Linked DNA regions of Methylosinus trichosporium OB3b. The protein of the gene in region 1 interacts with the protein of each later gene in a pairwise test. Links are inferred from orthologs where the notes say so. Each region holds a gene or a part of one and is shown in the gene's direction. Other genes may lie near its edges. The genes, in order: leuS and ligA.

Region 1 (7,250 bases):
CGGTCGGATGATATGCGGCGCGGCGGCGAGCAGCAGCTCGCGCTCGGCCAGCGCCTCATGGACGAGACGGAACTCATATTGCTCGAGATAGCGCAGCCCGCCATGGATCAGCTTGGTCGAGGCCGAGGAGGTCGCGGCGGCGAGATCCGTCTGCTCGACGAGGAGAACGCGAAGGCCGCGCCCAGCGGCGTCGCGGGCGATGGCGCAGCCATTGACCCCGCCTCCGACGATGAGAAGATCGTAGATCATGGCGGCCTCCGGCTTCGGGCCCCGCGCGGGCGCGCCTCAACATAGGCCGATTCGGCCGGCCCGGCGCCGTCTTGCTTTGACAAGCGGAGCGACGCCCTGCATTACAGGCGAAACCCCGATTTTTCGAGCAGGACCCGCCTTCCGCCCATGAGACCTGAACGCTACGAATTCGCCGCGGCCGAGCCCAAATGGCGTGCGCTCTGGGAGGAGCGGCGAGCCTTCGCCTGCGGCGATCCGCAAAAGCCGAAATATTACGTGCTGGAGATGTTTCCCTATCCGTCGGGACGCATCCATGTCGGTCATGTGCGTAATTATTCGATGGGCGACGTCATCGCCCGCTACAAGCGCGCCAAGGGCTTCGACGTGCTGCATCCGATGGGCTGGGACGCCTTCGGCCTGCCGGCCGAGAACGCGGCCCAGCAGAGCGGCTCGCATCCGGCGAAATGGACCTACGCCAATATCGCCTCGATGCGGACTCAACTGAAATCCATGGGCCTCTCGCTCGACTGGTCGCGCGAGATCGCCACTTGCGACCCGGCCTATTACAAGCATCAACAAAAACTATTCCTCGATTTTCTCGCGCACGGGCTCGTCGACCGCAAGCAGTCCAAGGTCAATTGGGACCCCGTCGACATGACCGTGCTCGCCAATGAGCAGGTGGTCGACGGGCGCGGCTGGCGTTCCGGCGCGCTGGTCGAGCAGCGCGAGCTGACCCAATGGTTCCTGCGCATCGGCAAATATGCCGATGACCTCCTCGGGTCCCTGGATACGCTCGAGCGCTGGCCGGAGAAGGTGCGGCTGATGCAGCGCAATTGGATCGGCCGCTCGGAAGGGCTGCTGGTCCGCTTCGCCCTCGCCAATGATCCCGCGGGCGAGATCGAGGTGTTCACCACGCGGCCGGACACTCTGTTCGGCGCCAAATTCGTCGCGCTCGCGCCGGACCATCCGCTCGCACGCAAGGCCGCCGAGAGCGATCCGGCGCTCGCCGCATTCGCCGAAGAATGCCGCCACATCGGCACCTCGGTCGCGGCGATCGAGACCGCCGAGAAGAAGGGCTACGACACCGGCCTAAAGGTCGTTCATCCCTTCGATCCCGCTTGGACGCTGCCGGTCTATGTCGCCAATTTCATTCTGATGGATTACGGCACGGGCGCGATCTTCGGCTGTCCGGCGCATGACCAGCGCGACCTCGACTTCTCGCGCGCCTATGGCCTCGGCGCGACGCCTGTGGTCTGCCCCGAGGGCGTCGATCCGGCGAGCCTCGTCATCGGCGAGACGGCTTTCGACGGCGAGGGCGTTCTCGTCAATTCGCGCTTCCTCGATGGAATGACCGTCGCGCAGGCGAAGGAGGAGGCGGCCAAGCGTCTCGAGACGGCGCAGCTGCACGGCCGTCCGCAGGGCGAGCGCAAGATCAATTACAAGCTGCGCGACTGGGGCGTCTCACGGCAGCGCTATTGGGGCTGTCCGATACCGATCATCCATTGCCCCGATTGCGGCGTCGTGCCCGTGCCGGACGCGGATCTGCCGGTGAAGCTGCCGGAGGATGTGACCTTCGATCGGCCGGGCAATCCGCTCGACCATCATCCGACATGGAAGCATGTCGCCTGTCCGAAGTGCGGCGCGGCGGCGCGGCGCGAGACCGACACGATGGACACTTTCGTGGACTCGTCCTGGTATTACGCGCGCTTTGCCGATCCGCACAACGAGGCGGCGCCGGCCGATCCTGAGCAGCTCGCGCGCTGGCTGCCGGTCGATCAATATATCGGCGGAATCGAGCATGCGATCCTGCATCTTCTCTATTCGCGCTTCTTCTCGCGCGCCATGCGCGACTCGGGACATGGCGGCGTCGCCGAGCCTTTCGCGGGCCTCTTCACGCAAGGCATGGTGGTGCATGAGACCTATCGCGCCGCCTCGGGCAAATGGATCGCGCCGACCGAGCTGCGCTTCGAGGCCAATGACAAGGGCCGCCGCGCCTTTCTGATCGAGACCGGCGAGGAGGTCGAGATCGGCTCGATCGAGAAGATGTCGAAGTCGAAGCGCAACACGGTCGACCCGGACGACATCATCGCGAGCTATGGCGCCGACACCGCGCGCCTGTTCGTGCTCTCCGATTCGCCTCCCGATCGCGATGTGGTGTGGTCGGAAGAGGGCGTGCAGGGCGCCTCGCGCTTCGTGCATCGCGTCTGGCGCCTCGCCGGCGAGCTCGCCAATGTCGCGGCGCCGCTCGGCGCGCGCGCGCCGGCGGAATTCGGCGCCGCGGCGCTCGACATTCGCAAGGCGACGCATCGCGCCATCGCCGCGGTCGGCGACAATATCGAGCGCCTGCGCTTCAACACGGCGATCGCCCGCATTCGTGAATTCGCCAATGAGCTGACATCGGCGCTCGACAAGATCGAGGCGACGCCGGTCGCCGATGATCTCGCCTTCGCTTTCAGAGAAGCTGCCGAGACGCTCGCCCTGCTCATCGCGCCGATGACGCCGCATGTGGCCGAGGAATGCTGGCGCGATCTCGGCCATGCGACGCTCCTCGTCGAGACGCCCTGGCCGGTCGCCGATCCGGCGCTGGTCGCGCTGGAGACGATCGTGCTGCCGGTGCAGGTCAATGGCAAGAAGCGCGCGGAGCTCGTCGTCGCCCATGACGCTCCCGAATCCGTCATCCGCGAGGAGGCGCTGAGCCAAGAGGCCGTGGTCCGCGCCATGGACGGCAAGCCGCTGAAGAAATTCATCCTCGTGCCCAAGAGGATCGTCAATGTCGTCGTCTGACTCAACGGCCTGCCGGCGCCGCGCAGTTCTCTGCGCCGCGCTCGCGCTCTTTCTCTCCGCCTGCAACGAGATTCGGCCGCTCTACGGGCCGATCGGCGCCGGCGCGCCGCTGGCGGCGGAGCTGCAGGCGGTCGATGTCGCGCCCATTCCAGAGCGCGCCGGCCATTATGTGCGCAATGAGCTGATCTTCGCCTTCAACGGCACGGGCTCTGAGGTCGCGCCGCGCTATCGGCTGTTCGTCGAGCTGAAGGAGCGGGTGCAGACGCCGATTCTCGACACCGTCACCGGCCGCGCCACCTCGGCGACCGTCATCATCGACGCCGACTACAAATTGATCTCGATCGCCGACGAGAAAGTCATTACCGAGGGCGTCGCCTTCGGCGTGGCGTCCTATGACCGCTTCAGCAATCGTCTCGCCAATGTCCGCGCCGCGCGCGACAGCGAGATCAGGGACGCCAAGGTGATCGCCGACCAGATCCGCACGCGCGTCGCGACCGTGCTGGCGAAATAGGACCCGCCCTCTCGCACATTTCGGACAGAGGCGCCAGCGCCCGCAGCCTCCTCTCCCCGCTTGCGGAGAGAGGTGAGGTGAGGGGCTGGGCGGTTATGCTCGAAAGCTTCGGACCGAGGCGGCGACGACGCTGAAAATCAACAGCCCCTCACGCCCTCACGCGCACATAGTCTCCCGGCGCGTCGCACAGCGCCTTCAATCCGCCCTCGCCGGGAATGCGCGCAGCGACCTGCTCCGGCGCCTGCGACGTGATCCAGTCGTGCCAGTCGTCCCACCAGGAGCCCTTGCTCTCCTTGGCCGCCTTCACCCAATCCTCATAGGCGCCCATCGGCGGGCCGCCGGTCCAATATTGATATTTGTGCTTGTCGGGCGGATTGACGACGCCGGCGATATGGCCGGCGCCGGCGAGCACATAGCGCACCTCGCCGCCGAAATATTTGGCGCCCGTGAACACCGAGCGCGCCGGCGCGATGTGGTCTTCCTTCGCCGCCAGCTCATAGATCGGGATCTTCACCTTGCGCAGATTGAGCGTCACGCCGTCGATCACCATGCGGCCTTGCGACAGCGCGTTCTCGATGTAGCAATAGCGCAGATAGAAGAGATGATTGGCGCGCGGGATGCGCGTGCAGTCGGAGTTCCAGGTGAGCAGGTCGAAAGCCGCGGGCTCGACGCCCTTCATGTAATTGTTGACGAAATAGGTCCAGAACAATTCGTTCGGCCGCAGCATGTTGAAGGTCGTCGCCATTTTGACGCCTTCGAGATAGCCGGTGCGAGACATGGCCTCGTCGAGCGCGGCGAGCCGCGCCTCGTCGATGAACACCTGCATGTCGCCGGCGTCGGTGAAATCGACCTGCGTCGCCAGAAAGGTCACGCTGTCGATGCGGTCGTCGCCCTTCTCGGCCAGATAGGCGAGGGTCGCGGCGAGCATGGTGCCGCCGACGCAATAGCCCGCGGCGGCGACATGCGGCGCTCCGGTCGCCTTCTGCACCGCGTCGAGCGCGGCCAGCACGCCCTCCTTCATGTAAGCGTCGAAGCCCTTGTCCGCCTGGCTCTCGTCGGGATTGACCCAGGAGACCACGAAGACGGTGAGGCCCTTGCCGGTCGCCCAGCGCACGAAGCTCTTCTCGCGATTGAGATCGAGCACGTAGAATTTATTGATCCAGGGCGGCACGATCAGCAGCGGGCGCTCATAGACCGTCTCCGTCGACGGCGCATATTGGATGAGCTCCATCACCGGCGTGCGGTAGACGACCTTGCCGGGCGTCGACGCCATGTCGACGCCGAGCTCGAACTTGCTCTCGTCGCTCTGGCGCAGCTTCAACATACCGCGCCCGGCGGAGAGATCCTCGGTCAGCATCTTCATGCCGCGCACGAGATTTTCGCCGCGCGCATCGAGCGTCGCACGCAGCAGCTCGGGATTGGTGGCCACGAAATTGGACGGCGACAAAGCGCTGGCGATGAGGCGCGTGTAGAAGGCCGCCTTGGATTTCGTCTGCGGATCGAGCCCGTCGGTGCGCTCGACCGCCTCGCTCGCCCAATGCGTCGTCAGCGCATAGGATTGGCGCAGGCAATCGAAGAAGGGATTGTCGCGCCATTCGGGCGCGGAAAAGCGCTTGTCGCTGGGGTCCGCCGGCACCACTGGCGGCACATCGGCGCCGGAGAAGCGGCGCAGGGTCTGGCTCCAGATCGCGCTGAGGCCGGTCAGGAGATCGGCCTGCGCCGCCACCGCCTGCTCGGGCTTGGCCATCCAGCGCTCGGCGACGGCGCCGAGCGTCTTGGTCGCGTCGGCGACATTACTCGCCAATTCGCTGCGCGTGTCGCCCGGCTCCATGCCGCCCACCGCGGCGGCGAGCGCCTTACGGCCCTGGTCGACGAGCCGGGCCAGATTTTCGGCGATGATCTCGAAATCATGCGCGGTCGATTCGGCCGCGCCGGCTTGATAGTCGCGCGCCGGCTTGCGTTGCGGCGCAGCCGGAATCTCGGGCGGAGCGGCGGGCGTCAGGACGGGCGCAGGCGCCGGCGGCGCCGGCTCCAGCGCCTGCAATTGTCCCATCAGGCTGCGGCGCTGCGCCTCGGTCAATTCGGCGGCGGCGCCGGCGACCAGAGCGGCCGCGGCCTGTAGCTCGAGCCGGCGCTCCTCCGCCGTCGGGGCGGCGGGCGGCGTGGCGATGGCGATCATGGCCTCGCGCGGCGCTTCCGCCGTCGGCTCTCGGACCGGCGGCTCTTGGACCGGCGGCTCTTGGACCGGCGCCCGCGGCTTTGCCCTAACCTTGCCGGTCTTTTTCTTTTGCGCCGGAGCGGCGGCGGCCACGCGTGCGCCGTTCACGCGCGGCGCTTCCAGCAGCGAAACATCCGCATTCTCAGCCGGCGGCGGCTCCTCGACCACGAGTTTGGTCTCCGCCGCATCTCGCAAATGGGGCGGCCGCCGTTTGGCTCCGGCCGTTGAGCGGCGTCCTGCGGTCATGTCCTCGTCCTGTCGCCGCGGCGGCTTTCGCCCGGCCGCCTCTCGTCATCTTCCTTAGAGCATATCCCGCAGAGGTACGGAAAGCCGCTCCGGGCAGGAAATCCGTTCCTTCAATACTTAAGCGCGGCATAGCCGCGAGTGAAGGTCGGGCGCGACGGAAGGTCGGCCGCGAGCGCCGACGCGCGCCGTCTCGCCGCACTTATCAAAACCGCATTGTCGCTCTATGACGAAACGCGCCGCTGGAGCCCGCCCCTATGAGACGAATTTTCGCGCTTGCGCCGATCGCCCTGCTGCTCGCCGCGCCCACGCGCGCCGAGGACGCGTCGTCCTCTGTCGGCGCGACGATCGGCCGCTTCTTCGAGGGCGTCGGGCTGCGCAACGCGCCGCCGCCGCGCGTCGATTTCGTCGAGCGCTCGCGCCCGGCCGATCTCGACTACACGCCTCTGGGACCAAAAGTGACGCGACCCGACCTCAAAACCGTTCGCGCCGAAGCCGACGCCATGCAGAAGGAGCTCGAGGCCGCCGCCGCCGCCGCGAGGGCCCGCGCCGCGCGCGTCAAGACGCCCGACGCGCCGACGAAATCGCGCGACGGCGCGGCGAGGCGGCCCTAGAGCGCTATCCGATCCATTGGATCGGATAGCGCTCTAGAATTCTTTCGTTCGAGCGAATTCTGATCGATCGAACGATTCCGCTCCATCGGAAAGCGCTCTAGCTATTTCGAAAGGCTTTCGCGCCATCATCGCCCTTTCGGCCCGAGGCGGCCGCTAGGATTCGTTTCATCCCCGGAGCGCCGAGCGGCGCTTCTCCAGGCAACCCCGAGCGGATCGACGCCCCATGTCGGATTTCCATCGCATCAAGCGCCTTCCCCCTTATGTCTTCGAGCAGGTCAATCGGCTCAAGGCCAAGGCGCGCGCCGCCGGGGCCGACATCATCGACCTCGGCATGGGCAATCCCGATCTTCCCGCGCCGCGCCATGTGATCGAGAAGCTGGTGGAGACCGCCGGCCGCCCGCGCACGGATCGCTATTCGGCGTCCAAGGGCATTGTGGGACTGCGCCGCGCCCAGGCCGGCTATTACGAGCGCCGCTTCGGCGTGAAGCTCGATCCGGAGACGCAGATCGTCGCGACGCTCGGCTCCAAGGAGGGCTTCGCCAATATGGCGCAGGCGATCACCGCGCCGGGCGACGTCGTGCTCGCGCCCAACCCTTCCTATCCCATTCACGCCTTCGGCTTTCTGATGGCCGGCGGCGTCATCCGCTCGGTG
Region 2 (7,005 bases), 2.1 Mb from region 1 along the record:
GATCGGGAGATTGCGCTCTCGGTGTCGATCGGCGTCGCTCTGTTCGATAAGGAGCTGCATCCCGATCACAACGATATGCTGGAGGACGCTGAGATCGCGCTGCGCCACGCCAAGCGCAACGGCGGCAATCGCATCGAGGTGTTCCGTCCGGCGATGCGCTCGCAGCGCTCCGACCGGCTGACGCTGGAGGCCGAGCTGCGCCGCGCGCTGGAGCGCGGCGAGGTCAAAGTGTTCTTTCAGCCGGTGGTGCGGCTCGAGGACCGCACCATAGCCGGCTTCGAGGCCGTGCTGCGCTGGGACCATCCGCGTCTCGGCCAGCTCGATCCGCGCGAGTTCGGACAGGTTGCCGAGCAGACCGGCCTCGTCGTCGATTTCGGTCTGCTGGCGCTGGAGCGCACGGCGCGCGAGCTCGCCGCCTGGCAGCGCGCGCTCGCCGTCGATCCGCCGATCTTCGCCACGGTCGAGGTGGCCTCGCGGCAATTGCTGCGCCACGATCTATTACGCGATGTCAAGAGCGTGCTGATGCGCAACGACATCGCGCGCGGCAGCTTGAAGCTCGGGCTGACCGAGAGTCTGGTGATGGAAAACCCGGAATATACGGTCGAGATGCTGGCGCGGATCAAGGAGCTCGGCGCCGGGCTGTCGCTCGAGGATTTCGGCTCGGGCTATTCCTCGCTCGCCTATCTGCAGCGTTTTCCCTTCGACGCGATCAAGATCGACCGCAATTTCGTGCGGCAGACGGGCAGGGCCTCGCGCGCGGTGATCCTGCGCTCGCTGATCGCGCTCGCCAATGACCTCGGCATGGATGTGATCGCCGAGGGCGCGGAAACGGAATCGGATGCGATCGAGCTCTATCAGCTCGGCTGCGCCTATGCGCAGGGCTACGCCTTCGGTCGCCCGATCACGCCCATGGAGGCGCGGCGGCTGGTCGGCGCGGCGCCGGAGGCGGCGTAGGGCATTTCACGTCATTCACACGACTTCGATCAAGGTCTCGCCGCGGTTCAATGCCGCATGGATTTCCGGGAGCATGGTCTCGAACCAGCGCAAAAGCTCGCGCTTTCGCGAGTTGCGGACCCTGATCCAGACGATCGCCGGCCCGTCTTTTTCGAGAGCCTTCCGCTGCGCAAAATCTTCGTCCTTTGTGACCACGACCGCTCCGCAGGCAAGCGCGAGCTCCAGATCGCGTCGTCGCGCGCACCGCCGAGGCCGACGTCGGAGACATGCTCCGCCTCATAGCCCATAGCGACGAGCCAGCGCGCCAGCGCCGGCGGCAGCTGGGCGTCGACGAGAAAGCGCATCACGCGACGCGCAGGATCGGATGGTCGCTCTGCCTGGCCGCGAATTCCAGGACGGCGGCGACGTCCGCCGCCTCGAGCATGGGGTAATCCTCCAGGATTTCCTCGCGCGAAGCGCCGGCGGCGAGAAGGTCCAGCACGTCCTTCACGCGAATGCGGAGAGAACGGACGCAGGGACGCCCGCCGCATTGGAGCGGATCGACGGTGATGCGATGCAATTCACTCACGAGCGCTCCTCCTCCAGGGAATGGAACCCACTATATCGCCGCCGCCGCCGCCAGTCATCCCGCGGCGGTCGGCGCGAGCGCGACCCGAGGTCGGACTCTCTTGGCGCCGGCCGGCGAATAATCGTAAACGAGACAGGGACCATCAAGGGAATTGTCATGAGCGCCGACAACGTCCGTCCCTCTCCCCGCAAGCGAGGCGAAAGAGAACGCCCTCCCGTGGCAGAGCTGTCTCCACGCCGCGCCAAGCTCGAGCATTCGAGGCTCGCCGAGGAGATCGCCGAATATGACCGGCGCTATTATCAGGAGGATGATCCGGCGATCTCGGACGCCGAATATGACGCGCTGCGCCAGCGCTATGAGGCGCTCGAAAAAGCCTTTCCCGAGCTCGGCGGAGACGCCTCGCTGACGAAGACGGTCGGCGCCGCGCCGGCGGAGAAATTCGCCAAGATCAGGCATGTCGTGCGCATGCTCTCGCTCGGCAACGTCTTCGCCGACGAGGAGGTCCACGAATTCGTCGCGCGCGTGCGGCGCTTCCTCAATTTCTCCGACGCGGCGCCGCTGCTGTTCACCGCCGAGCCGAAGATCGACGGCCTCTCCTGCTCGCTGCGCTATGAGAAGGGCGAGCTCGTCTCCGCCGCGACGCGCGGCGACGGCGAGGAGGGCGAGGACATCACCGCAAATATTCGCACGCTCGAGGAAATCCCGCAGCGTCTGCGCGGCGACGTGATCCCCGAGGTGCTGGAGATCCGCGGCGAGGTCTATATGCGCCGCGAGGATTTTTTCGCACTCAACCAGCGGCAGGCGGAGGCGGGCAAGCCGCTGTTCGCCAATCCGCGCAATTCCGCCGCCGGCTCGCTGCGCCAGCTCGATCCCAATGTCACCGCGAGCCGGCCGCTGCGCTTCTTCGCTTATGGCTGGGGCGAGGTCAGCGTGATGCCGGCGGACACGCAATTGGGCATGGTGCAGGCCTTCGCGTCCTTCGGCCTCGCCACCAATCCGCTGACGCAGCTCTGCGGAAGCGCCGAGGAGCTGCTCGCTCATTATCGAAACATCGAAGCGCTGCGCGCGACGCTCGGCTATGACATAGACGGTGTCGTCTACAAGGTCGACGACATCGGCCTGCAAATCCGCCTCGGCTTCGTCTCGCGCGCGCCGCGCTGGGCGGTGGCGCATAAATTCCCGGCCGAGCAGGCGAAGACCATTGTCCGCGACATTGAGATCAATGTCGGCCGCACCGGCGCCTTGACGCCGATCGCGCGGCTGGAGCCGGTGACCGTCGGCGGCGTCGTCGTCTCCAACGCCACTCTGCACAATGAGGACGAGATCGCCCGCAAGGACATTCGCATCGGCGACACTGTTGTGGTGCAGCGCGCCGGCGACGTCATTCCACAGATCGTCGAAGTGGTCCTCGACAAGCGGCCGGAAGGCGCGACGCCCTATGTGTTTCCGCACGAGTGTCCGGCCTGCGGCTCGGCGGCGCTGCGCGAGATCGACGAGAAGGGCGTCGAGGACGTCGTGCGCCGCTGCACCGGCTCGCTGGTCTGCCCGGCGCAGGCGATCGAGCGCCTGAAGCATTTCGCCTCGCGCAACGCCATGGACATCGAAGGGCTCGGCGACAAGCAGATCGAATATTTTTTCACCGATGGGCTTGTGCGCACCGCCTCCGAGATTTTCACGCTCGCCGAGCGCGACCGCGCCAGCCTGACGAAGCTCGAGAACAAGGAGGGCTATGGCGAGACCTCGGTGCGCAATCTGTTCGCGGCGATCGACGCGCGGCGAACCGTTCCGATCAATCGCTTCCTCTATGCGCTCGGCATTCGCCATGTCGGCGAGACCAACGCTCGTCGCCTCGCGCGCCATTTCCCCGATTTCGCCAGCCTACGCGACACTGCGCGCGAGGCGGCGCCCGGCAGCGAGGCGCGCGAGCGCATCGAATCGATCGAAGGAATCGGCGGCGTCGTCGCCGAGGCGCTGCATGATTTCTTCGCCGAGCCGCACAATGAGCGCGAGATCGACGCTCTGCTCGCTCATGTGAGCCTCGAGCCTATGCCGACCATAGAGAACGCTTCGCCCGTTGCCGGCAAGACGGTGGTGTTCACCGGCGCGCTCGAGCGGCTGACGCGCGAGGAGGCGAAAGCCCAGGCCGAGCGCTTCGGCGCCAAGATTTCCGGCTCGGTTTCGAAGAAGACGGACCTCGTCGTCGCTGGTCCGGGCGCCGGCTCGAAGCTCGCAAAGGCCAAGGAACTCGGGGTGGAAGTGATCAGCGAGGAGGAGTGGTTCACCCGCACCGGGCAATGAAGCGATCCTCGCCGGTCGGTCGGTCGCTTCGCTTCTCGCTGACGGCGAGCGGCTTCGCAGTCCTTCGAGGAATCGCTCTATGCTGTCTGCTCGAGCTCGAGCGCAGAGCGCGCATTGCGCTTCCCGGCGCCACAGGCTATATGAAGACTATCCCCCAGCATGGTGATCGAGTGACGAGGCGGATGCCTCGGGCCGCGCGGCCACGCGCGCCGCGGCCATCGCACGTGAAGGAGAATCAGAAGATGAGCACCGCTCCGCTCATGCCCAAGGCGACCGCCGTCTGGCTCGTCGAGAACACGTCGCTCAGCTTCGATCAGATCGCCGACTTCTGTAAGCTGCATCCGCTCGAGGTCAAAGGCATCGCCGACGGCGAAGTCGCCGCCGGCATTCGCGGGCTCGATCCGATCACCTCCGGCCAGTTGACGCGCGAGGAGATCGCGCGCGGCGAGCGCGATTCCGCGCACCGCCTGTCGCTGTCGGTGTCAAAGGTGAAGGTGCCGGAGATCAAGCGCGCGCGCGGGCCGCGCTACACGCCGCTGTCGCGTCGTCAGGATCGGCCCAATGCGATTCTGTGGCTGGTGCGCAATCATCCGGAACTGAAGGATGCGCAGATCATGCGCCTCGTCGGCACCACCAAGAGCACGCTGAAGGCGGTGCGTGAGCGCACCCATTGGAATTCCGCCGCGCTCGCGCCGATGGACCCGGTCACGCTCGGCCTCTGCTCGCAGATCGATCTCGATTTCGAGGTCACTCGCGCCGCCAAGGATCGTCCGGCGGCGCTCGAGGAGCAGGGCCAGACGCTGCAGCCGGCGGAGGTCACCACGCGGCCCTATCACGAGCCGACGACCACCGAGGACGTGTTCGGCAAGAGCACGCCGGCGCCGGTCGAGCAGGAGGAAGACCATTTCGACGCCGACCGCGTGTTCGGCCGCCTGAAAAACCTCGATTTCGAGGACTGAGCGACTATGCGGGCAGGGGCGGACGGGGGGCGCGACAATCTGGCGCATTTACCGACGCCCGTGCTTCATGGTTTCCTGCAGAGGTCGGCGGCGAGAGTGAGAGAATCAAAAACGCCGACGGCGGCAACCGTCGGCGCTAGATTTGATCAGCCACGAAGCGACCGAAGCCGGTCAGCGGCAGATGGGCGTTTTGACTCGCACGCGAAGCAGAGCGGCCGCGTGAGAGCTGGGCTTATTTGAAGTAGAAGCCCAGCACGCCGCCCGCGAGACCGCCGACGACAGCGGCGGAGACGGTGTTGGCGATGCCGCCGAGGCCCGCAGCGCCGAGGCCGCCGAGCAGAAGCGCGCCGATGCCGGCGAAGAGATAGACGTTGGTGGACAGGGTCGGTTCGAATTCTTTCTCGGCCATTGCTGTCACTCCTTCCGGTTTCCCGAGCGTCCCGCCTTATCTTTGCTAGGGTGGCGGGTGCGCTCATACCCCCGTTGGCCGGGGGGCGTCTTATCGACGATGCAGAGCCTAACATAACCTTATCGACTGTCCAGTCGCTCTCTGCGTCCGATCGCGCGGGTTTTCCGAGGCTTTTTACGAGTTTCAACAAAGTCAACCATCTATGACGTCGCAGGGGGCGCGCAGGCGGCGTCGCATCGGCGAAAAAAGTGGAACGAGTCCGATTTGCGGGCTATATCGCCGGCGATGAACGACGAAAATCCCCCAGAATCCGGTTCCCGTTGGCGTCGCATTCTCGCGCCCTTGCGGCGGATCGCGCCCTTTGCGCTGCGATATCGCGGCCGAATCGGTCTCGCCGTTGTCGCGCTCGCCGCCGCCTCCCTCGCGACGCTCGCTCTGCCGCTCGCCGTGCGCGGCATGATCGACCATGGCTTCTCGACCGACGATCCGGCGGCCGTCAACGCGTATTTCGGCGCCATTGTGGGCGTCGTCGCCATTCTCGCCCTCGCCTCGGCCTCCCGCTATTATCTCGTCACGACGCTCGGCGAGCGGATCGTCGCCGATCTTCGCGCGACCTTGTTCCGCCATCTGACCCGGCTCGACGCAGGCTTCTACGACGCCAACAAGACCGGTGAGCTGATGTCGCGCCTCACCGCCGACACGACTCAATTGAAGGCGGTTTTCGGCGCCTCCGCCTCGGTGGCTCTGCGCAATTTGTTCTTGTTCGTCGGCGCGGTGATCATGATGGCGCTGTCGAGCGCCAAGCTCTCCGCCGTCGCGCTCGCCGCTATTCCGCTGATCGTGCTGCCGCTCATTCTCTCCGGCCGCGCCGTGCGCAAGCGATCGCGCCATGCGCAGGACAGGCTCGCCGAGGCCAGCGCCTACGCCGCCGAAAATCTCGCCGCCGTGCGCACCATGCAGGCCTGCAACGCGCAGGATGCAGCGGCCGGGCGCTTCGCCGCCGCGGCGGAGCACGCCTATGACGCGGCGCGCGACGCGACGCGCGCGCGCGCGCTGGTGACGGCGGTGACGATCTTCCTCGTCTTCTCGAGCGTCGTCGCCATGCTGTGGCTCGGCGCCCATGACGTGCTCGCGGGGCGCATCAGCTCCGGCCTATTGTCGCAATTCGTGCTCTACGCCGTGCTCGCGGCGACCTCGCTCGGAGAATTGTCGCAGGTGGGGAGCGAGGTGACGGCGGCCGCCGGCGCCGCTGGCCGCATCGGCGAGATCTTGTCGATTCGCACCGCGATCGCCGCGCCAGAGGCGCCTGTCGCATTGCCGAGTCCGACGCGCGGACGCATCACATTCGACGATGTGAGCTTCTCCTATCCGTCCGGCGCCGGTGGCGCGGCGGTCCAGCATCTGAGCTTCGTCGTCGAGCCGGGCGAGCGCGTCGCCATCGTCGGCCCGTCGGGCGCCGGCAAATCGACGATCTTCCAGCTCATCGAGCGCTTCTATGATGTGACGAGCGGCGCCATCACGCTCGACGGCGTCGATCTGCGCCGGCTCGACCCCGACGCGCTGCGCCGCGCGATCGCGCTCGCGCCTCAGGACCCGGTCGTGTTCGGCGCTACGATCGCCGAGAACATCGCCTATGGGCGCGAAGGCGCCTCGCGCGAGGAGATCGTCGCGGCGGCGCGGCGCGCGCAGGCGGCTTCTTTCATCGAGGCGCTGCCGCAGGGCTATGACACGGAGCTCGGCGAGCGCGGCGTCACACTCTCGGGCGGTCAGCGCCAGCGTCTCGCCATCGCGCGCGCCATTCTCGCCGATGCGCCGGT

Evidence for each region.
Region 2: the proteins of leuS (region 1) and ligA interact in binary tests that used the Escherichia coli proteins (3 or more experiments, as listed by UniProt). The link is inferred for Methylosinus trichosporium OB3b from one-to-one orthologs.

The regions. Positions count from the first base shown.
Region 1 is NZ_CP023737.1:2,275,576-2,282,825, forward strand. What follows is about bases 1-3,212. They hold leuS (leucine--tRNA ligase), read left to right. Parts: upstream 1-396; coding sequence 397-3,012; downstream 3,013-3,212. Other genes in these bases: CQW49_RS10960 (glycerol-3-phosphate dehydrogenase), read right to left, coding at 1-249; CQW49_RS10970 (LPS assembly lipoprotein LptE), read left to right, coding at 2,999-3,212. In the rest of the region: more of CQW49_RS10970, read left to right, coding at 3,213-3,523; CQW49_RS10975 (PHA/PHB synthase family protein), read right to left, coding at 3,672-5,987; CQW49_RS10980 (hypothetical protein), read left to right, coding at 6,242-6,598; CQW49_RS10985 (LL-diaminopimelate aminotransferase), read left to right, coding at 6,822-7,250.
Region 2 is NZ_CP023737.1:218,173-225,177, forward strand. The notes cover bases 1,283-4,249. They hold ligA (NAD-dependent DNA ligase LigA), read left to right. Parts: upstream 1,283-1,678; coding sequence 1,679-3,820; downstream 3,821-4,249. Other genes in these bases: CQW49_RS01050 (DUF433 domain-containing protein), read right to left, coding at 1,298-1,522; CQW49_RS01060 (DUF1013 domain-containing protein), read left to right, coding at 4,063-4,249. In the rest of the region: CQW49_RS01040 (EAL domain-containing protein), read left to right, coding at 1-954; more of CQW49_RS01060, read left to right, coding at 4,250-4,779; CQW49_RS24985 (hypothetical protein), read right to left, coding at 5,012-5,188; CQW49_RS01065 (ABC transporter transmembrane domain-containing protein), read left to right, coding at 5,474-7,005. UniProt on the Escherichia coli protein: DNA ligase that catalyzes the formation of phosphodiester linkages between 5'-phosphoryl and 3'-hydroxyl groups in double-stranded DNA using NAD as a coenzyme and as the energy source for the reaction.